Regions from separate parts of the Kitasatospora sp. NPDC058478 genome, predicted to be linked through region 1. Evidence: riboswitches for the same ligand, from Rfam matches in the RefSeq annotation. Region 1 holds a riboswitch; each other region holds the start of a gene.

Evidence for each region. A riboswitch is a leader RNA that binds a small molecule or an ion and turns the genes downstream of it on or off. The one in region 1 is predicted to bind cobalamin.
Region 2: linked by a shared signal. The riboswitch ahead of ACFWPT_RS18160 (cobalamin biosynthesis protein) and the one ahead of ACFWPT_RS07135 (peptidase) in region 1 are both predicted to bind cobalamin.
Region 3: linked by a shared signal. The riboswitch ahead of ACFWPT_RS31035 (ABC transporter substrate-binding protein) and the one ahead of ACFWPT_RS07135 (peptidase) in region 1 are both predicted to bind cobalamin.

The regions. Positions count from the first base shown of each region.
Region 1 is NZ_JBHXML010000009.1:25,757-32,877, forward strand. Features, by position in the region: gene ACFWPT_RS07110 (CoA-acylating methylmalonate-semialdehyde dehydrogenase) at 1-927, shown strand, start outside; gene ACFWPT_RS07115 (acyl-CoA dehydrogenase family protein) at 935-2,074, shown strand; gene ACFWPT_RS07120 (enoyl-CoA hydratase/isomerase family protein) at 2,074-3,147, shown strand; gene mmsB (3-hydroxyisobutyrate dehydrogenase) at 3,144-4,058, shown strand; gene ACFWPT_RS07130 (enoyl-CoA hydratase) at 4,055-4,831, shown strand; cobalamin riboswitch at 4,899-5,039, shown strand; gene ACFWPT_RS07135 (peptidase) at 5,139-6,212, shown strand; gene ACFWPT_RS07140 (flagellar hook-length control protein FliK) at 6,243-6,722, shown strand.
Region 2 is NZ_JBHXML010000029.1:72,205-79,325, reverse strand. Features, by position in the region: gene ACFWPT_RS18170 (putative cobaltochelatase) at 1-1,322, opposite strand, end outside; gene ACFWPT_RS18165 (cobyric acid synthase) at 1,319-2,857, opposite strand; gene ACFWPT_RS18160 (cobalamin biosynthesis protein) at 2,854-3,822, opposite strand; cobalamin riboswitch at 3,930-4,062, opposite strand; gene ACFWPT_RS18155 (alpha/beta hydrolase family protein) at 4,360-5,472, shown strand; gene ACFWPT_RS18150 (hypothetical protein) at 5,818-7,121, shown strand, end outside.
Region 3 is NZ_JBHXML010000066.1:41,150-48,270, forward strand. Features, by position in the region: gene ACFWPT_RS31025 (ABC transporter ATP-binding protein) at 1-667, opposite strand, end outside; gene ACFWPT_RS31030 (iron ABC transporter permease) at 664-1,743, opposite strand; gene ACFWPT_RS31035 (ABC transporter substrate-binding protein) at 1,740-2,711, opposite strand; cobalamin riboswitch at 2,806-3,011, opposite strand; gene ACFWPT_RS31040 (hypothetical protein) at 3,131-3,772, opposite strand; gene ACFWPT_RS31045 (type I polyketide synthase) at 4,048-7,121, shown strand, end outside.

The sequences.
Region 1 (7,121 bases):
GAGGCCGGGCTGCCGCCGGGCGTGCTGAACGTGGTCAACGGCGGCAAGGAGGCCGTCGACACCCTGCTGGAGGACCCGCGGGTGCAGGCGGTCGGGTTCGTCGGCTCCACACCGATCGCCCAGTACGTGTACGCCACCGCCGCCGCGCACGGGAAGCGGGCGCAGTGCTTCGGCGGCGCCAAGAACCACCTGGTCGTGATGCCGGACGCCGACCTCGACCAGGCCGCGGACGCGCTGATCGGCGCCGGCTACGGCTCGGCCGGCGAGCGCTGCATGGCGATCTCGGTGGCCGTCCCGGTGGGGGAGGAGACCGCCGACGCCCTGGTGGCCAAACTGGTCGAGCGGATCGCCGCGTTGAAGGTCGGGCGCTCGGACGACCCGGCGGCGGACTTCGGCCCGCTGGTCGGCGCCGACGCGCTGGAGCGGGTCCGCGGCTACCTGGACCTCGGGGTCGAGGAGGGCGCCGAACTCGTCGTCGACGGGCGGGACTTCCGGCTGGAGGGGCACGAGGACGGCTACTTCCTCGGCGCCTCGCTGTTCGACCGCGTCACGCCCGACATGCGGATCTACCGGGAGGAGATCTTCGGCCCCGTCCTGACCGTGCTCCGCGCCGCCGACTACGAGGAGGCGCTGCGCCTGCCCGGCGAGCACGAGTTCGGCAACGGCGTGGCCGTCTACACCCGGGACGGCGACACGGCGCGGGACTTCGCCCGCCGGGTGAACACCGGCATGGTCGGCGTCAACGTGCCGATCCCCGTGCCGGTCGCGTACCACACCTTCGGCGGCTGGAAGCGCTCCGGGTTCGGCGACCTCAACCAGCACGGGCCGGACTCGATCCGCTTCTACACCCGCACCCGGACCGTCACCTCGCGCTGGCCCTCCGGGGTCAAGGAGGGCGCGAGCTTCACCATCCCGACGATGGGCTGAGGGCGCCGTGCACGACCTCACAGAGGACCAGCTCGCCATCGCGGCGACCACCCGGGCCTTCGCCCGCGAACACCTGGCGCCGAACGCGGTCGCGTGGGACCAGGCCAAGCACTTCCCGGTGGACGTGCTGCGCAAGGCGGCGGACGTCGGCCTGGCCGGTGTCTACGTCCGCGAGGAGTCCGGCGGCTCCGGGCTCACCCGCGCCGACGGCGTGCTGGTGTTCGAGGCGCTGGCCACCGGCTGCCCGTCCATCGCCGCCTACCTGTCCATCCACAACATGGTCGCCTGGATGATCGACCGCTACGGCGACGACGCCCAGCGCGCCCGCTGGCTGCCGGGCCTCAGCGCCATGGCGACCCCCGCCAGCTACTGCCTCACCGAGCCCGGCGCGGGCTCGGACGCGGCGGCACTGACCACCCGAGCCCGCCGGGACGGGGCGCACTGGGTCCTCGACGGCGTCAAGCAGTTCATCTCGGGCGCAGGGGCTTCCCAGGTCTACCTGGTGATGGCCCGCACCGGCGGACCGGGGGCCGGCGGGGTGTCCGCGTTCGTCGTCGAACGCGACGACGCCGGCGTCTCGTTCGGGCCCGACGAGAAGAAGATGGGCTGGAACGCCCAGCCCACCCGCCAGGTGCGGCTGGACGGCGTCCGGCTCCCGGCCGACCGCCTCCTGGGAGCCGAGGGCGAGGGCTTCCGGATCGCCATGAACGGGCTGAACGGCGGCCGGCTCGGCATCGCCGCCTGCTCCCTCGGCGGAGCGCAGGACGCCCTGGAACGGGCCACCCGCTACCTGGCGGACCGCGAGGCGTTCGGCGCCCGGCTCCTGCACGCCCAGGCGCTGCAGTTCCGGCTCGCCGACATGGCCACGGAGCTGGAGGCGGCCAGGTCGCTGCTCTGGCGGGCCGCCTCGGCCCTGGACCGGGGGGACCCCAGAGCGCCGGAGCTGTGCGCGATGGCCAAGCGGCACGCCACCGACACCGGCTTCGAGGTCGCCAACCAGGCGCTCCAACTGCACGGCGGCTACGGCTACCTGGCCGAGTACGGCATCGAGAAGATCGTCCGCGACCTGCGGGTGCACCAGATCCTGGAAGGAACCAACGAGATCATGCGCGTCATCGTCGCCCGCGGCCTGACCGGGGCCGCGTGATGGCCGGGAACGACCTCGACGAGGTCCTGGTCCACCGCGAGGGCCGGGCCGGCCTGATCGTCCTCAACCGCCCCGCGGCCCTGAACGCCCTCACCCACGGCATGGTGCGAAGGATCTCCGAAGCCCTGGACGCGTGGGAGGAGGACGAGCGGGTCGACACCGTGGTCATCACCGGCGCCGGTGAGCGGGCCTTCTGCGCCGGCGGCGACATCGTCGCCATCCACCGCGCCGCCACCGGCGCGGACCCGGGCGCCGTCGAGGAGTTCTGGCGCGACGAGTACCGCCTCAACGCCCGCATCGCCCGCTACCCCAAGCCCTACGTCGCGCTCATGAGCGGCATCGTGATGGGCGGCGGGGTCGGGGTCTCCGCCCACGGCAGCGTCCGGATCGTCACCGGGACCACACGCATCGCCATGCCCGAGGCCGGCATCGGCTTCGTCCCCGACGTCGGCGGCACCTACCTGCTCGCCCTCGCACCGGGCGAGCTGGGTACCCACCTAGCCCTGACCGCGGGTTCCGTCGGTGCCGGTGACGCGCTGCTCTGCGGCCTCGCCGACCACTTCGTCCCGGCCGAGCGGCTGCCCGCGCTGCTGGACGACCTGGCCGAACTCCCCGTGCACGACGCCCTCGAACGGAACGTCGGGCCCGCACCGGCCGGCCTGCTGGACGGTCGGCGGGCCTGGATCGACCACTGCTACAGGGCCGACACCGTGGAGGAGATCCTCGACCGCCTGCGGGACAGCGGCGAACCGGAGGCCAAGGAGGCCGCGGACCGGATCGCCGCCAACTCGCCCGCCGCCGTGAAGGCCACCCTCGCCGCCCTGCGTCGGGCCCGCACCCTCGGCCCGCTGGAGGCCGTCCTCGACCAGGAGTACCGGACCTCCTGCGCGGCGCTCTCCACGCCGGACCTGGCCGAGGGGATCCGCGCCCAAGTGATCGACAAGGACCGCTCCCCGCGGTGGAACCCGTCGACGCTGAGCGCCGTCGAGCCCGCCACGGTGGCCCGCTACTTCGCCCCGCTCGGCGACCGGGAACTCGGCCTGGCCCCCACCACACCCCTGGAGCGCTGGTGACCCACCGCAACGGATTCAACGGAGTCATCGGATTCATCGGACTCGGCAACATGGGCGGCCCGATGGCCGCCAACCTCGCCACGGCCGGACACACCGTGACCGGCTACGACCTGGCGCCCGAGGCACTGCGGCGGGCGTCCCGGACGGAGAACGGCGTCCGTCCGGCGCGGTCCGCGACCGAGGCGGTATGGGAGGCCGACGTCGTCATCAGCATGCTGCCGGCCGGCCGGCACGTGCTGGCCGCCTACGCGGACCTGCTGCCCGCCGCCCGCCCGGGAACACTCTTCGTCGACTGCTCCACGATCGACGTCGCGGACGCCCGGGCGGCGCACGACCTCGCCGTGCACGCCGGGCACCGGGCCGTGGACGCGCCGGTCTCCGGCGGGGTGGTCGGTGCCACGGCCGCCAGCCTCACCTTCATGGTCGGAGCCGCCGAGCCGGACTTCGAGGCGGCTCGACCGGTGCTGGAGGCGATGGGCCGCAAGGTCGTGCACTGCGGACCCCCCGGTGCGGGGCAGGCCGCGAAGATCTGCAACAACATGATCCTGGGCATCTCGATGATCGCGGTCAGCGAGGCCTTCGTGCTCGGGGAGAGCCTCGGGCTCAGCCACCAGGCCCTCTACGACGTCGCCTCGACCGCCTCCGGCCAGTGCTGGGCGCTCACCACCAACTGCCCCGTCCCCGGACCGGTGCCGACCAGCCCGGCCAACCGCGACTACGCGGCCGGGTTCGCCGCCGCCCTGATGGCCAAGGACCTCGGCCTCGCCGCCGGGGCCGCCGAGGCCGCCGGCCTGCCCACCGAACTCGGACGCAGGGCGGCACAGCTGTACGCGGACTTCGCGCAGGCCGACGACGGCGCCGGCCTGGACTTCTCGGCGATCATCACCACCCTGAGGGAGGACGGCAAGTGACCGGCTACGAGACGATCCTGGTCGAGCGCAAGGGCCGGGTGGGGCTGATCACGCTCGACCGGCCCAAGGCGCTCAACGCGCTCAACACCCGGCTGATGAACGAAGTCGTGGCGGCCGCAACGGAGTTCGACCGCGATCCGGAGATCGGTGCTCTGGTGATCACCGGCTCGGAGAAGGCCTTCGCGGCCGGCGCCGACATCAAGGAGATGCAGTCGCTCGACTTCGTCGACGCCTACCTCGGCGACTGGTTCGCCGCCTGGGACCGCTTCGCCGCGCTGCGCAAGCCCGTGGTGGCGGCGGTGGCGGGCTACGCGCTGGGCGGCGGCTGCGAGTTGGCGATGCTGTGCGACGTCCTGCTGGCGGCGGACACCGCGAAGTTCGGGCAGCCGGAGATCAAGCTCGGCGTGATCCCGGGCATCGGCGGTTCGCAGCGGCTGACCCGGGCGGTCGGCAAGGCGAAGGCGATGGAACTGTGCCTGACCGGCCGGATGATGGGCGCCGAGGAGGCCGAGCGGGCCGGCCTGGTCTCCCGGATCGTCCCGGCGGACCAGCTGCTGGCCGAGGCCCTGACGGTGGCCGAGACGATCGCGGCGATGTCCACCCCGGCGGCGGTCATGCTCAAGGAGAGCGTCAACCGCTCGTACGAGACCACGCTCGCCGAGGGCGTGCGCTTCGAACGGCGCCTGTTCCACGCCACGTTCGCCACGACGGACCAGAAGGAGGGCATGGCGGCCTTCGCCGAGAAGCGCCCGCCGGAGTTCCTCAACCGCTGACGGTCCGAGCAGTTCGCGGCGCGATGTGGCGCGATGTGACGCACGAACCCTTGACCGGATCTTTTCCGTATCGCCATGATGGGCCGTCAAGTTGTGACTCCGCCGCTGGGGGAAGTCCGGTTCGAATCCGGCGCTGACCCGCAACGGTAGGCCGCCGACTCCACGTCGGCGGCGAGCCCGAGTACCCGGCGGCGGAGGTGTGTCGTCCCCTCCTCCCGTCGTGGTCTGCGGGCCGGAGCTCCGAGGGCTGCCCCGGCTGGTGCCGCCGTCCTCCGGGCCCCTGCGTGCGGGCCCGGAAAGGCCCACCGTGCCCTCGTTCCGACGCCCCCTGCGCCTCCTCGCGATACCCGCGCTCGCCCTCGCCACCGTCCTCCCGGCGGCCGCTGCCGCCCAGGCCGCGCCTGCTGCCGCGACCTCGTCCCCGACGATCCGCCCCGATGCCGCCGCCGGCGGCTGGCTCGCCCGCCAGCTCGTCGACGGCGACCACTTCGAGTCCGTCTTCAACGGGACCGCCTACCCCGACCAGGGCCTGACCATCGACGCCGTACTGGCCTTCGCCGCCTCGCGCAGCTCCGACCAGGCCGCCGCGAAGGCCACCGCCTGGCTGGCCAAGCCCGAGATCATCAGCGGCTACCTCGGCGACGGCACCACCGAGGCCTACGCCGGGGCGACCGCCAAGCTGCTGCTCGCCGTCGAGGTGCGCGGCGGGAACCCGACGGCCTTCGGCGGCGTCGACCTGCCGGCCCGCCTGCGCTCGCTCCAGACCGCCGAGGGCCGGTTCTCCGACCGCTCGCAGTGGGGCGACTACAGCAACGCCTTCGGCCAGTCCCTGGCCCTGATCGCCCTGCACCGCACGACCGGTGGCGCCCCGGCCGCGGCCGTCGACTTCCTCGCCAACAGCCAGTGCGCGGACGGCGGCTACCCGGTCGCCTTCGGCCAGGCCACCTGCACCAGCGACCCGGACGCCACCGCGCTCGCCGCCCAGGCCCTCGCCGCCACCGGCCGCACCGCCAAGGCCAACGCCGGGCTCGGCTGGCTGACCGCCCACCAGAACGCCGACGGCGGCTTCCCGGCCGCCGGGGCCGCCGCGTCCAACGCCAACACCACCGGCCTCGCCACGCAGACACTGCTCTCCGGCGGGCGCTTCGTGGCCGGCCTCAAGGGCTGGAGCAGCCTGGTCAAGCTCCAGCAGGGTTGCGCCACCGACCCGGCGGTGCGGGGGGCGGTCGCCTACGACGCGACCGGCTTCAACCCGGCCACCGGCGCCCGGGCCACCGCGCAGGCCGTCCTCGGCCTGGCCGGCACCCCGCTGGCCACCCTCTCCGCCGCCGGTGCCCGCCCGGACGCGCCCGTGCCGGCCTGCCCGGCGACCACCCGCTGACCACCCGCTGACCCCGAGAGGAGAGCTCCGATGACCGACACCCCGGCGCCCGCGCGCCCGGCCCGCCGCACCCTCGGCTCGATCGCCGCCGCCGCTGCCCTGACCGCCGGCCTGCTCGGCGTCTCCGCCGTCCAGGCCCCGAAGGCGCAGGCCGCCGCCTGCGACGGCACCACCGGCGTCACCGTCGTGGTCGACTTCACCGCCGTCGGCGGCGGTATCCAGACCGGCTGCGCACCCGGCGACCCCGCCAGCGGCCTGGCCGCGCTGACCGGCGCCGGGTTCGCGTACACCTTCCACCCGCGCTACCCGGGCTTCGTCTGCACCATCAACGCCCTGCCGACGACCTGCACCAACCCCACCGGCAGCGCCTACTGGTCGTACTGGCACGCCCAGCACGGCGGCCCCTGGTCGTACAGCAACCTGGGCGCGGGCGGCTACAACCCGGCACCCGGCGACGTCGAGGGCTGGTCCTTCGGCGCCGGCGCCCAGCCGGGCGTCACCGCGCCCTGACCTCCGGAGACACCCCGGTGCCCCGGCCCCTCCGGAAGGGGGGGCCGGGGCACCGGCGGTGCGGCACGTTCGGCGCCGCCGGGCGAGCAGCACCATGGTGGCCGTCGCAGCGGTGAACAACAGGGTGTTCACCACGCTCCCGCCGGTGGTCAGCAGCCGTGGGACAAGGCAACCGCCTGGTCCCGCCAGGTCCACACCCTCGCTGTTCGACACGCCAGCTCAGCTCTCGTCCGAGCATCTCCAGGACGGCGGTGTGGCCGTTGCGTGTTTCTGAACTCAACTAATACGTAAGGAACTTGAGGCGAAGGACCCTGGTCTGCAGAAGCTGGGCGCCGGGACGTGTGAGCGGCCCCGCGTACCGGAATCGGTGCGCGGGGCCGCTGTGGGGCATCGGGTGGT
Region 2 (7,121 bases), on a different contig from region 1:
GTCCGGTACGGGTCGCCGGCCGCGACCGGTGCCGACTCCCGGGCGGGGGCGGGGTGTTGGGCCGGTACGGGCTGCTGGAGCGGCTCGTCCGGCTCGGCGGCCGATGCCTGCGGGCCGGAGGTGGGCTCGGGGGCTCCGCCGCCGTCCGGGCCGCCGCCGGGGCCGCCGTCCGGGCCGGGACCGTCGTCCTCGGGGCCGTCGCCCTCGCCGTCCCCGTCGCCCTCGGTCTCTCCTGAGCCCCCGAGCTCCCCGGACCCCTCGGGCTCCGAGGGCTCGGAGGGCTCCGATGGCTGCGCGGGCTCCTCCGGCTGCGCGTGCTCCTCCAGCGTCCGGTCGAGCTGCTCCTCGTCCAGCCCCGGCGCGTCGAAGGGGTTGCGGCGGCGCCGGTGCGGCAGCGCCAGCTGGGCGGCCTTGCGGACGTCCTCCTCCAGCACCTCGGTCCGCCCGTCCCAGGCGGCGAGCGCGACGGCGGTGCGGGCCATCACGATGTCGGCGCGCAGCCCGTCCACCTCGAACGCGGCGCACACGGCGGTGATCTGACGTAGCGCCACATCCGTCAGCTCCACCTTGGGCAGCAACTCCCGGGCGGCGGTGATGCGTTCGGCGAGCGCCTGCTCGTCCGCGGCGAACCGTGCGGCGAAGCCGGCCGGGTCGGCGTCGTAGCCGAGCCGGCGGCGGACCACCTCGGCGCGCTCGGCCGGGTCCCGGGTGGCGGCGATCTCGACGGTCAGGCCGAACCGGTCGAGCAGCTGCGGCCGCAGCTCGCCCTCCTCGGGGTTCATCGTGCCGACCAGCAGGAAGCGGGCGGCGTGCCGCACCGACACGCCCTCGCGCTCGACGTACGAGCGGCCCATCGCGGCGGCGTCCAGCAGCAGGTCCACGACGTGGTCCTGGAGCAGGTTCACCTCGTCGATGTAGAGCACGCCGCGGTGCGCCTTGGCGAGCAGCCCCGGCTCGTACGCCTTGACGCCTTCGGCGAGCGCCCGTTCCAGGTCGAGCGAGCCGACGATCCGGTCCTCGGCCACGCCGACCGGCAACTCGACCAGCTGGGCGGGGCGTTCGGACGCCGAGGGGCGGTCGTGCGGCCCGTCCGGGCACTGCGGGTCCGGCGCGGACGGGTCGCAGGCGAACCGGCAGCCGTCGACGGCCGCGAGGGTCGGCAGCAGGCCGGCCAGCGCGCGCACCATGGTCGACTTCGCGGTGCCCTTCTCGCCGCGCACCAGCACGCCGCCCACGGCCGGCGAGACCGCGTTGAGCAGCAGGCCGAGCCGCAGGTCGGGCATGCCGACGATCGCGGTGAACGGATAGCGGACGTCACTCATGCATACTCCCCAGGTGCCCCGGGCGCCAGGAACGGCAGCGATCCGGCCGCCGGCACCCCGCCCTCGATCAGCTTCCACAGCGCGTCGGTGTCCGCGTGCTCCTCGATCAGGTCGCCCAGCCGGTCCAGCCGGGCCTCGCGCGCCTCGGCGAACGAGGTGTCCGGCGCCGGCACGAACGCCCGGCCCGCCAACGCGGCGACCTCGCGCAGGAGTTCACGACGGAAGCCGTCGTTCTCCAGCGCGCCGTGCCAGGTCGTGCCCCACACCGGGCCGACCCGGCAGCCGTCCAGGCCGTGCCCGTCGTCATCGGAGAAGAACGGCTCGCCCCCCTCCACGGCCACCACCCCGTGGTGGATCTCGTACCCCTCGACCCGCTGCCCGTACGCCGTGCCGACCGGCCGCGCCAGCACCTTCTCGGCGCCGAACCGCACGTGCGTCGGCAGCAGGCCCAGGCCCTCGACCGAGCCGGCCCCGGACTCCACCTCGTCCTCGATCCCGCGCGCCAGCATCTGGTAGCCGCCGCACACCCCGAGGACCGGCAGCCCGGCCGCCGCCCGCGCCTTCAGCGCCGGCTCCAGGCCGCGTTCGCGCAGCCAGGCCAGGTCGGCCACGGTGGCCCGGGTGCCGGGCAGCACCACCAGGTCGGCGTCGGCCAGTTCCTCCGGCCGGGTCACCCAGCGCACCAGCACGCCGGGCTCCTGCGCCAGGGCGTCCAGGTCGGTGAAGTTCGACAGCCGGGGGAAGCGCACCACGGCCACCCGCAGCACGTCCGCCCCGAGCGGGCCGCGGCCGTCGACCCGGTCCACCACCGTGGACAGGTCCAGCGAGTCCTCGGCGTCCAGCCACAGGCCCGGCAGCATCGGCAGGGTGCCCAGCACCGGACGGCCGGTCAGCCCGTGCAGCATCTCCAGGCCGGGCGCCAGCAGCCGCGCGTCGCCGCGGAACTTGTTGACGAACCAGCCCGCCACGTGCCGCTGGTCCTGCGCCGACAGCAGCGCCAGCGTCCCGTACATCGCCGCGAAGACGCCGCCGCGGTCGATGTCCCCGACCACCACCACCGGCAGCCCGGCGGCCGTCGCCAGGCCCATGTTGGCGATGTCCCGGTCCCGCAGGTTGATCTCGGCGGGCGAGCCGGCGCCCTCGCAGACCACCACCTCGTAGCGGCGGCGCAGATCCGCCAGGCACTCCAGCGACCGTTCCAGCAGGACGGGCTTGCGCTCGCGGTAGTCCAGCGCGCCCACCTCGGCGACCGGCCGGCCCAGCAGCACCACCTGGCTGCGGCCGTCCGCGCCCGGCTTCAGCAGCACCGGGTTCATCGCCGCCTCCGGCTCCACCCGGGCCGCCTGCGCCTGCATCGCCTGCGCCCGGCCGATCTCGGCGCCGTCGGCGGTGACGAAGGAGTTCAGCGACATGTTCTGCGCCTTGAACGGCGCGACCCGCACCCCCTGCCGAGCCAGCCAGCGGCAGATGCCCGCGGTCACCACGCTCTTGCCCGCGTCCGAGGTCGTCCCGGCGACCAGCAGTGCGTTGCTCATGCCCTTCCCCTCCACCGTGTCATCAGCAAGCGCAGCGCGACGTGCCCCGCGACCGTCGTACCCAGGGCCAGCGCGCCCACCCGCCGGGAGAGCACGCAGGCCCGCTCGATGTCGTCCACCGTCACCGGGCGCAACTCCGCGCCCAGCACCGGCCGGTGCTCCACCCGCTCCCCGTACTGGAGGGTCCCGCCCAGCCGGACGCCCACCGCGCCCGCGAAGGCCGCCTCCGCCTGGCCCGCGTTCGGGCTCGGGTGCGCCGAGCCGTCCCGCCGCCAGACCCGCCAGGCCGTTTTCGGCTGCGGCGCGGCGGCCACCGTGAGCAGCGCCGTCAGCCGGGCGCCCGGCCAGCCCGCCACGTCGTCGAGCCGGGCCGAGGCCCAGCCGAACCGGGCGTACCGCGGCGAGCGGTGGCCGACCATCGCGTCCAGCGTGTTCACCGCGCGGAACGCCAGCAGCCCCGGCGTGCCCGCCAGCGTGCCCCAGACCAGCGCGTTCACCACGGCGTCCGCCGTGTTCTCGGCCACCGACTCGACCACCGCGCGGGCGATCTGCGGCCCGTCCAGCGCGCTCGGATCCCGCCCGCACAGGTGCGGCAGCCGTTCCCGCGCGGCCGTCAGGTCGCCCGTGGCCAGCGACCGGCCGATGGTGCGCGCCTCCCGGGTCAGCGAGGTGCCGCCCAGCACCGTCCAGGTCGCGGCGGCCGCCAGCGCGGCCCGGCCCAGCGGACGCCGGCCCACCGTACGGTCCAGGGCCACCGCGCCGGCCGCGACCGCGCCCACGCACAGCGCCGTGTACCCGGCGCCGGCCACCCGGTCGTCCTGCCACACCCGCCGCTCCAGCCGGGTCGCCGCGCCGCCGAAGACGGCCACCGGGTGGCCGCGCCGGGGGTCGGCGAAGCGGGCGTCCGCGGCGAAGCCCGCGGCGGCGCCGAGCGCGAACGCGGCGGCGCGGGTCAGCGGGCGCACGGCGGGTTCGGCGGAAGGCCGCGTCGGGTCCGGCGGGTCGGGGCAGCCTGCATCGCGTGCGTGTCCTCACTCAGGGTCCGCGCCCTGGATCGACGTACCGGGGGCGAGAGTCTCCTGGCTTCCGGGTCGGACGCACCCCCGGGCCTTCCAGCGGCTTCTGACGGTCCGCCGTGGCAATGTTCCGAGCGTGCTCCCCGGTGACAGTGGCGGGACCGCGCCGGACTCGCACCGGCTTCCTCTGCATGCCTCCGTTTGGCCCCAGGATCCCATCACGCGGCCGAACCGGGAGTCAACCGAGGTCACGGAGGGGTTGGTCACACCTCGGAGCCCTGTCGCCGGTGCCGTTCTCGCCCGCCCGAGGCCCGCCTGACGCCCGCCCCGCCCGACGCCCCGCCGTGACCCGGACGGCCCAGCCCGGTGGCCGCCCGCGCGGCCCCCCGGTGAACTGGTGCCCGAACACCGTCCGAGCACCGCCCGGACACCGCCCGGACACCGTCCGGTCCAAGAGCAGCCAAGACCAGCAGAGCGGGGAGCGATATGCGTTGGGGAACCGCGGCCGTCGTGGCGGCCGCCGTCGTCGGCGCCGGGGCCGCCGTCCTGGTGATCGGCCGTCGGGCCTCCGAACGGCTGGTCCACCCGGCGAGCGCCGTCCGGGAGTCGGGCCCCGTCCTGGTGCGGAGCCTCGCCGCGGGCCGGATCACCTTCAACCGCCGCCCCGAGAGCCTGCGCCCCGGCCGCTGGGCCGTGGAATGGGACGACCACGGCCACGCCGTCGTCGAGGACGTCCTGCACAGCGACGAGAACGGTGTCACCCGCCGCCTCGTCCGCGCCGACCGGGGCACCCTCACCCCCGGCACCGAGGTCCGCTTCACCCCCCGCGTCCACCTCGGCGACCCCACGGAGGCGCTCGGCCTCCCCTTCACCGACACCGCCGCCGACGGCGAACTCGGCGCCCTCCCCGCCTGGCGCCTCGACGGCAAACGCGGCACCTGGGTGATCCTCGTCCACGGCCCCGGCGCCGACCGGCAGCAGACCCTCCCGGTCCTCCCCGTCCTCGACCGCCTCGCCCTGCCCGCCCTCGCCGTCACCTACCGGGGCGACCAGGGCGCCCCCGCCTCGCCGGACGGGCTCGGCCACTTCGGCGAGACCGAGTGGCGCGACGTCGAGTCGGCGGTCCGGCTCGCCCTCGACAGCGGCGCCGGCCGGGTCATCCTGTACGGCTGGTCCCTCGGCGCCACCATGGCCCTCCAGACGGCCTCCCGCTCCGCCTGGGCCCATGCCATCAGCGGCCTCGTCCTGGACTCGCCGGTCCTCGACCTGCCCGCCACCGCCCGCCGCGGCGCCGCCCGGGCCGGCTACACCGGCGCCGCCGCCGAGCTCGGCGCCCTCGCCGCCGAGGGCCGCACCGGCGTCGACCTCGCCGACTTCAGCCGCATCGCCGAGGGCGCCGACCTGCGTGTCCCCACCCTCCTCCTGCACAGCCCCGACGATCAGGTCGCCCCGTTCCGCGCCGCCGAGCGCCTCGCCGCCGCCCGCCCCGGCGTGGTCAGCCTCCGGCCTTTCCCGGGCGCCGACCACGCCACCCTCTGGAACTCCGCCCCCACCCACTACACCGAACTCCTCCGCCGCTGGCTCACCCCCCTTCTCTGAACCCAGCCCCCCCGCACGAGAAGTCACACCGACAGGGCCTCTGTACGAAACCCGGACCTCACCCGTCAGCCACGGAGTGTGACCGGTCGGGCGGGTAGCGCGACCGCCGCCGCAAGGGTTGAGCCGGGATGGCATGCCCCCGCCACCTGTTTCCGGCCAGGCGGTTTGCCTCTGTTGCCCGATTGTTGCCCGATCTTGGGGAGGCGCCGTCGACGGCCGCCCGTCCGTACAGCCAACCGGATGTGACAGAAGGCCGGTACAAGGGGAAGACTGCTCGACGTGACGTCTCGGAATCCGCGCGACCGTGATGCCCCGCTCCCTCCGACGATCGGTACTGGTGCGACGGTGACCCGTCTCCCCGGTACGGCCCACCGGCCCGCCGCCGGCAAGCCGGGCGGGGCCGGGGTACCCCGCCGACGAGGGCCCGCTGCGGCGCCCGGTCGGGGGAGGGTTCCCGTACCGGAGGGCTTCCCCGCGCCGGCCGAGCTGGCGCCGCTGGCCCGCCGGATGCTGGTGGACGCCGTCCGGATCGCCCGCTGGGCGGGGGACCTGGAAGAGGTCGACAAGCGGGGCGAGCTGCTGCCCGACGACGCCCGTGCGGCGGGTCGGGCGCTGGCCATGACGGTCGGCGCCGCCGCCAAGGCGTGGGGGCAGGCACTGCTGGTCGGCCTGGTGGAGGCCAGGGACGGCGGTGCGGTCCCGGGCTGGCGCCTGCACGCCTGGGAGCACGACGACGAGGCGGTGGTCCGCGGCTGGTCGGCGCTGTTCGACGCCTGGACGCTGCTGGCCCCGGTGCCGCCGGCCGCCCTGCGGGGCGTGTTCGCGGTGCTGGCCGGCCAGGCGGTGGACCAGGCGCCTCAGTTGCTGTCGTTCCTGCACCTGGTGGCCGGTCCGGTGTCGGACGGCGAACTGCTGGAGCTGCTGCGCCGGGGTCTGGACGAGCGCCGGGTGGGTGGCACGGACGGTTCGGGCCTGTCGCCCGTGCCGCACGCCGCCTCGGCGGTGTCGGCGGTCCGCGGCACGTGCCGGGAGCCGCAGATCGACACCCCGCCGTCGCCGGCGGACGTGGCCGCGGTCCTGGACTGGATGCTGGACGGCCTGGCGGCCGTCGGGGCCGTGGTCCGCAGGGACGAGGCCGCCGAGCTGTCGCCGCTGGGCCACTGGGCGGTGCGGGCGAAGCTGGAGGAGATCTGCACGGTCGCGCAGACCGCGGCCGGGCACATCGAGCAGAGCGCCTTCGAGCTGTTGAACGCCTGCGCGGACTACTCGCCGGGCCCGGCGCGGGCCGAGTTCCGCGCCTGGGTGGCGGCCCGTCCGGCCGATCGGGCGGTGGCGGAGCTGCTGGACGCGGCACAGGGGGACGACGCGCTGGTGCGCGGGCTGGCCTTCGAGGCGCTGCGGGTGGCCGGCGGCCCGGCGGAGCAGGCGGTGCGGGGGTCGGTGGACGAGCCGGTGCTGCGCCCGTACGCGCTGCTGTGGCTGGCGGAGCGCTCGGACGAGGGGGTTTCGCCGGCGGACGTGCTGGGGGCGGAGGACGCGGCCTGGCTGTGGGTGGACACGGCGGCGGCGGTGCTGGACCACGGCGAGACGGAGCTGCTGGTGGGCCACGTCGAGGGCGCCGCGGCGGGCGATCCGGTGCGGCTGTTCGC
Region 3 (7,121 bases), on a different contig from region 1:
GGCCGTCGAGCAGGACGGCGACCTCGTCGCAGTAGGCGGCGGCGAGTTCGAGGTCGTGCAGCGCGGCCACCGTGGTGACGCCCAGCCCGCGCACGGCGCCGAGGAAGCCGAGTTGGTGGCGCAGGTCGAGGTGGTTGGTGGGCTCGTCGAGCAGGAGCACGCCGGGCTCCTGCACCAGCGCCCGCGCGAGCTGGACCCGTTGCCGTTCGCCGCCCGACAGCGTCGGCCAGGCCCGGTCGAGCAGGTGTCCGACGTCGGCCGCGGCAACGGCATCGGCGAACACGGACCGCTCGTGGGCGTCGGCGGCGGAGTCCATCGGCACGGGCCAGCGGCTGCGGTACGGCGTGCGTCCGAGCTCGATGACCTGACGGACCGGCAGTGACAACCGGGTGTCCGCCTGCTGCTCCATGAAGGCCACCCGTCGTGCTCGTCGGCGGGCCGTGAGGGCGTGGAGGTCCTCTCCGTCCAGGAGGACGCGCCCCGCGCTCGGCCGGGTCAGTCCGGCGACCGCGCGCAGCAGGGTGGTCTTCCCGGCGCCGTTGGGCCCGAGCAGGCCCGTGATCCGGCCGGGGGCGAACGCGAGCGAGACCGCGTCCAGCAGCGTGGCTCCGCCGATGCGCACGCGGAGCTCCTCCGCGCGCAGCTCGGCGGGCGGCGTCACGGTCACTGCGGTCCCCCCTCGGCCCGCCCCTGGCGCCACAGCAGCCAGGCGAAGAAGGGCGCTCCGAGTCCGGCCGTGATGACGCCGACGGGGATCTCCCGGTCGGGCAGGACCGAGCGCGCCACGATGTCGCTGCCCACCAGGAGGGACGCACCCACCAGTGCCGACACGGGCAGCAGGAGGGCGTGGCGCGGGCCGCAGACCAGCCGGACCACGTGCGGTACGACCAGGCCGAGGAACCCGATGACGCCGGTGTTGGCGACCAGGCACGCGGTCACCAGCGCGGCGGTGGCGACGAGGAGCCAGCGGGTGCGCTCGACGTGGACGCCGAGGGAGCGGGCGGCGGTCTCGCCGAAGGCGAAGGCGTCCAGGTCGCGGGCCGAGGAGGCCAGGACCGTGACGCCGACCAGCGCGACCGCGGTCAGGAAGACGGCGGTGGGCCAGCGCACGCCGGCGACCGAGCCGAGCGTCCACTCCATGACACCGCGCGCCGCGTTGCGGTCCCCGAGGACCAGCACGACGAACGAGGTGTAGGCCCCGCACATCTGCCCCACCGCGATGCCGGCGAGCACGGTCCGGGTGGTCGGTAGGGACCGGGTGCGGGCGCCGGCCAGTGCCAGGACGACGGCGGCGGCGAGCAGGGCACCGGCGAAGGCCGCCGTCGCCACCGCGCCGGTGCCCACGGCGCCGGTCACGCCGACGCCGAGGACGATCACGGTGACCGCGCCTGCGGCGGCTCCGTCGGAGATCCCGAGCAGGAAGGGATCGGCCAGGTCGTTCCCGGTCAGCGTCTGCAGCACCGCGCCGCAGACCGCGAGGCCTGCGCCGGTGGCAGCCGCTCCCAGAACCCGGGGCAGCCGCAACTGCCAGACGATCTGGTCGTCCAGCAGCGTGACGTGCTGGCCGCCCAGCCCGAGACGGCGCGCCACGACATCGATCACCGTCCGGACCGGCTCGGGTTGCGAGCCCACGGCCAGGCCGAGGAGCACGGTGGTCAGCAGCAGGGCCGCGCCGATGGCCAGGGCCGCCGTCGCGCGGCCCGGACCGGAGGGCCGCACGACGGGGCGGGGTTCGGTGGTCATGAACCCGGGTGCAGCTGGCCCAGCCCTGCGGACACCCGGGCGGCACCGTCGGCGAGCCGCACGCCGGGAGTCGACTCCGAGAACGGCACCACCACGAAAGCCTTGCGCTGCACGGCGGTGAGCTTGCTCAGCACCGGGTCGTTCTCCAAGTAGTCGATCTTGGACTGGGCGGTGTCCCAGCCGGCGTCCGCGACCACGATGGCGTCCGGGTCCGCCGCGACGACCTTCTCCCAGCTCACGTTCTGCCAGCCACCGGGCAGGTCCCCGAAGACGTTGCGGGCGCCCACGGCATCGAGCACGAGCTGAGGTCCGCCGTGGCCGGCACCGACGAACGGCGACTTGGTGTCCGAGTCGTACCACAGGACCTTCAGACTCTTGCCCGCGGCCGTCGCCGTGAACTGGGCGAGCTGCTGCTCCTGCTGCTGCTGGATCGCGGCGGCCCGCTCCGTGACACCGAAGACCTTGGCGACGTCGTTCAGTTCACCCCACACCGCCTGCCAGGTCGTCGGCGGCACCTGGCTCTTGTCCGAGCAGCCGAACGGGGACAGGTACGACGGGATGCCCTGGCCGCGCAGCTCGTCCCGGCTGCCCGCGACCTTGTCGGTGAACGCGCTGGAGTAGGAGGCGTACAGGAAGTCGGGACGGGCCGCGAGGAGCTTCTCCTTCGTCGGGTAGTCCTTGGAGAGCACCGGGACGGAGTCGTAGGCCGCCTTCCACTTCTCCGGGACGGAATCGTCGAGGTAGGCGGTACCGGCCATGCGGGACTGCAGGCCGAGGGACAGGGCCACCTCGGTGGCACCCTCGTTGAGCGTCACCAGCCGGGCGGGCGGCGCGCCGACCGTCACGGTCGTCCCGCAGTTGTCCACGCTCACCGGCGCGGCACTTCCGGCCGCCCCGCCGGACGTGGCGGGCGCGGGGGCGCCGGTGCAAGCCCCGAGCGCGCCGGTGAACAGGACGGCCGCGACCACCCGGCCGACACGTATCGGACCTGTGGGACGAACGGAACATATCGATCGAAACGGATACAGCAGACCGCTGGGCACGTGTTCTCCAAAACCCTCGTGGAACATGTCGCGCCGTGGCCGGTCTCCTGGCTTCCGCATCAACACGCCGCAGCCGACCTTCCCGGACGGCTCTTCCAGCCCGCCCAGTGGCCCTGACCGCTGGAAAAGCCGGTCAGCGAGGGCCGCGGAACTCCGCGGCAACAGTGGCGAGGGCCGCACCGGACTCAGACCGGTTTCCCGTACACCACGGCGATGGCAAGGTATCAGGCGTGGTCAGGTCGGTGCTGACCGGCTCAAGGACGCCCACCGGCCACGCGAAGCGCCGGCAGCGGCAGCGCCTTGACGGAGGTGTGTGTTCGGCCTGCCGGCTTTCCAGCGCGCTGTCACGCAGTGGCGGTGGCAGCTTCGGTGGCTCCGCCAGTTGAGGGTGACTGGAGGGAGCAGGCCGAGATCCGGACCGCGAGCTCCTCGTAGTCGACGGGTTCGCCACACAGCCGGCGTACGGAAGCAAGGCCCAGGCTGGCCTGTCCGGTGGCCTCCACGAGAGCACGGGAAGCAACGTAGAAGCGCCACTGGCCGATGTCGAGCGGGTCGTAGTCGGCGTGGGTGAGCGCGGTATGGAGGGCGAAGACGTAGACATCCGCGTTGTAGGACTGCTCTGCGGCGTCACCGTCCTCGGGAGTCCAGGTGCGTCCGCGCAGCCGGGAGAAGCGAATCTCCGACAGCTGACGCTGCCCCCAGGCTTGGAGGTAGGCGCTGGTCTTGACCTCGATCCTGAGCCCGTCAGGCGTCAGGACATCGAAGCTGTCCCATTCCATGTTGCGTGCCACAGCGCCGACGGCGCGGTGGACCAGGAATTCCGCGAGCAGGCCCCGGGTGGTGTTGGTTCGCAAGTCGGGCATCGCGTAGCGCCAGAAGTCCAGCACCGTCCCGGCATCGGTGCCGCGGAAGGCCTCGTTGCCGTCGAGCGGCGCCAGTTCGGCCGGGGTGTGCCAGGCGTTGGGGGCGGCGGAGTCGGAGAGCATTCCCCCAGCCTGACACGGGCGCCGGACGGGGAGGGCGGTATCGGGGGCAGCGCTCAAAGTCCACGGCGCTGTGCCCTCGCGCCCTCCCGGGCTGGAGAGCTGCTGTTTCCGCAGGTCAGAGGCCTGATTGCTGCCTCGAAGTGCCGCGGTTCCTCGGCGGCCGCAAGCGCAGCTGCGGCGAGTCCGCAGGACTCGGTCTGTGCCCGTGTGTTACTGGGTACGGAGGGGATCGACGGGGGAGTGGGTCGCGAGTGGCGAGAGGTCGGAGCCGGGGCGTGAGTGGTGAACTGCGGTATGACGATCTGGTGCGGCCGCTGCCGGAGTTGCTGAGGAGGCACACCGAACGGTCGGGGGACCGGGTCGCGTTCCACGACTTCTCGCGCGGTGTCAGCTACGCCGAGTTGGAGCGGCGGACCGGGCGGCTGGCCGGGTCGCTCGTGCGGGCGGGGGTCCGGCGCGGGGATCGGGTGGCGCTCTGCCTGGGCAACTGCGTGGAGCTGGTGGAGGGTTGCCTCGCCGTGCTGCGGGCGGGGGCGGTCGGTGTCCTGCTCAATCCCCGCTCCTCCGACGACGAACTCGACTACTACCTGCGGGACAGCGGCGCCTCGGCCATCATCACCGACCCCGCGCACCTCGCGCAGCTGCACCGCCTCGGCGCCGCGTACCGCGGCCTGCACACCGTGCTCACCGGGGCGGGCCCGATCCCCTCGAACGCCCCCGACGGCACCGTCCTCTTCGAGGCCGAAGCCGAGGCCGCGACCGGGAGCGGGAGCGACGGGCCCGCGGCCCCCGACGACCTGGGGCTCGACGATCCGGCCTGGCTGCTCTACACCTCCGGGACCACCCACCGCCCCAAGGGCGTGCTCTCCACACAGCGCAGCGCACTGTGGTCGGTGGCGGCCTGCTACGCGCCGCTCTTCGGGCTCTCCTCCGAGGACCGGCTGCTGTGGCCGCTGCCGCTGTTCCACAGCTTCGGGCACTCCCTCGCGATCCTGGGCACCACGGCCGTCGGCGCGAGCACCGCGATCGCCGGCGAACTGCCCACGCCCGGTGAGGCCTTGACGCCCGGCGACCTGTGGCGCACGCTGCGCACTCCGAGCGCCGCCCTCGGCGGGCCGTTCACCGTCCTGGCGGGCGTCCCCACGACGTACCACCGGTTGATGGCCTCGGCGAAGGACACCCCGCTCCCCGCACCGCGGCCCGGGCTGAGGCTCTGCGTCACGGCGGGCGCGCCGTGCCCGCCCGAGCTGCGCGGGGCGGTGGAGGAGACGCTCGGCGCGCCGCTGCTCGACGTCTACGGCAGTACCGAGACGTGCGGCGCGATCGCGGTGGCCCGCCCGAACGGCCCCCGGGTCGACGGGTCCTGTGGACTACCGGTACCCGGGGTCGAGGTTCGCGTGGTCGATCCGGACAGCGGCGTCGACGTCCTCGCGGGCGGCGAGGGCGAGATCTGGGTCAGCGGTCCGAATCTCATGACGGGCTACCACGACCAGCCGGAAGCGACGGCCGCCGCGCTGCGCGAGGGCTGGTACCGGACCGGGGACCTCGGCCGTCGCGCCGAACACGGCCACCTCGTCCTCACCGGCCGGGTCAGCGAACTGATCATCCGGGGTGGCGAGAACATCCACCCCACGGAGGTCGAGCACGTCCTGCGGGGCTGTCCCGGGGTGCGGGACGCCGTGGTCCTCGGCCTGCCGCACGGCGTCCTCGGCGAGGTCCCGGTCGCCTTCGTGGTGCCCGGCCCGGAAGGCCTGGACCCGCGGCTGGTGCTCGACGTCTGCCGCTCGCAGCTCGCGGAGCACAAGGTCCCCGTCGAGGTCCGCGAGATCGCGGCCGTCCCGCGCACGCCGTCGGGCAAGATCGTCCGCCATGCGGTGCTCAGCGACCCGGCTGCGGCGCCGGCCCCGGCCGGGGGTTCCCTGGGCCGCGGGCTGCTGCCGCTGCCCCGGGAGGAGCAGGAACGCGCGCTGTGCGAGAGGGTGTGCGCCGAGACGGCCCGGGTCTGCGGACGGGCGCCGGAGAGCGGGCCCGGGGCGGGCGGCTCCTTCGCGGACCGCTCGTTCGCGGACCTCGGGCTGACCTCGCTCGGCGCCATCGAGCTGATCGACCGGCTCGCGGCGTCGACCGGGCTGAGCCTGCCGACGACGCTGGTCTTCGACCACCCCACCCCGGCCGCCGTCGCCCGCCACCTGCACACCGAACTGTTCGCCGCCGCACCCGCCGCACCCGCCGCACCCGTACCCGTCGTACCTGCTGCACCCGCGCCCGCGCGCGCCACCGCACCGCGGACCGCCGAGCCGGAGGAGCCGTACGACCGGGACCCGGTGGTGATCGTCGCCATGGCCTGCCGCTACCCCGGTGGCGTGGAATCCCCCGAAGGGCTCTGGGAGTTGGTGTCGCAGGGCACGGACGCGATCTCGGACCTGCCGACCGACCGGGGCTGGGACCTCGCCGCCCTCTACGACCCCGACCCGGACCGGATCGGCACCTGCTACACGCGCAGCGGCGGATTCCTGCACAGCGCCGCGGAGTTCGACGCGGGCCTGTTCGGCATCTCGCCGCGCGAGGCGTTCGCCATGGACCCGCAGCAGCGGCTGCTGCTGGAGGTCACCTGGGAGGCGTGGGAGCGGGCCGGGATCGACCCGGCGTCCGTCCGGGACAGCGACACGGGCGTCTTCCTCGGCGTGATGTACGGCGACTACGCCTCCCGCTTCACCGAGCACGAACTGGAGGCCCACCTCGCTCTGGGCTCGGCCGGCAGCGTGGCCTCCGGCCGGCTCTCCTACGTGTTCGGCCTGCGCGGGCCCGCGATCACCGTCGACACGGCGTGCTCGTCCTCGCTGGTCGCCGTGCACCAGGCGGCCCAGGCGCTGCGCTCGGGCGCGTGCTCGCTGGCGCTGGCCGGCGGCGTCACGGTGATGGCGACGCCCAACCCGCTGGTCGCGTTCAGCCGCCAGCGCGCCCTCGCACCCGACGGCCGGTGCAAGTCCTTCTCGGCCACGGCGGACGGCACCGCCTGGGCCGAGGGCGCCGGGGTGCTGCTGCTGGAGAGGCTTTCCGACGCGCGCCGCAACGGACACCCGGTGCTGGCCGTGGTGCGCGGCAGCGCCGTCAACTCCGACGGCGCGTCCAACGGCCTGACCGCGCCCAACGGCCGCGCCCAGCAGCGCCTGATCCAGCTGGCGCTGGCCGACGCCGGGCTGCGCGCGCACGAGGTGGACGCCGTGGAGGCGCACGGGACGGGCACCGCGCTCGGTGATCCCGTCGAGGCGCGGGCGCTGCTCGCCGGCTACGGCCGGGGCCGGGGGCCGGAGGAGCCCCCGCTGTGGCTGGGCAGCGTCAAGTCCAA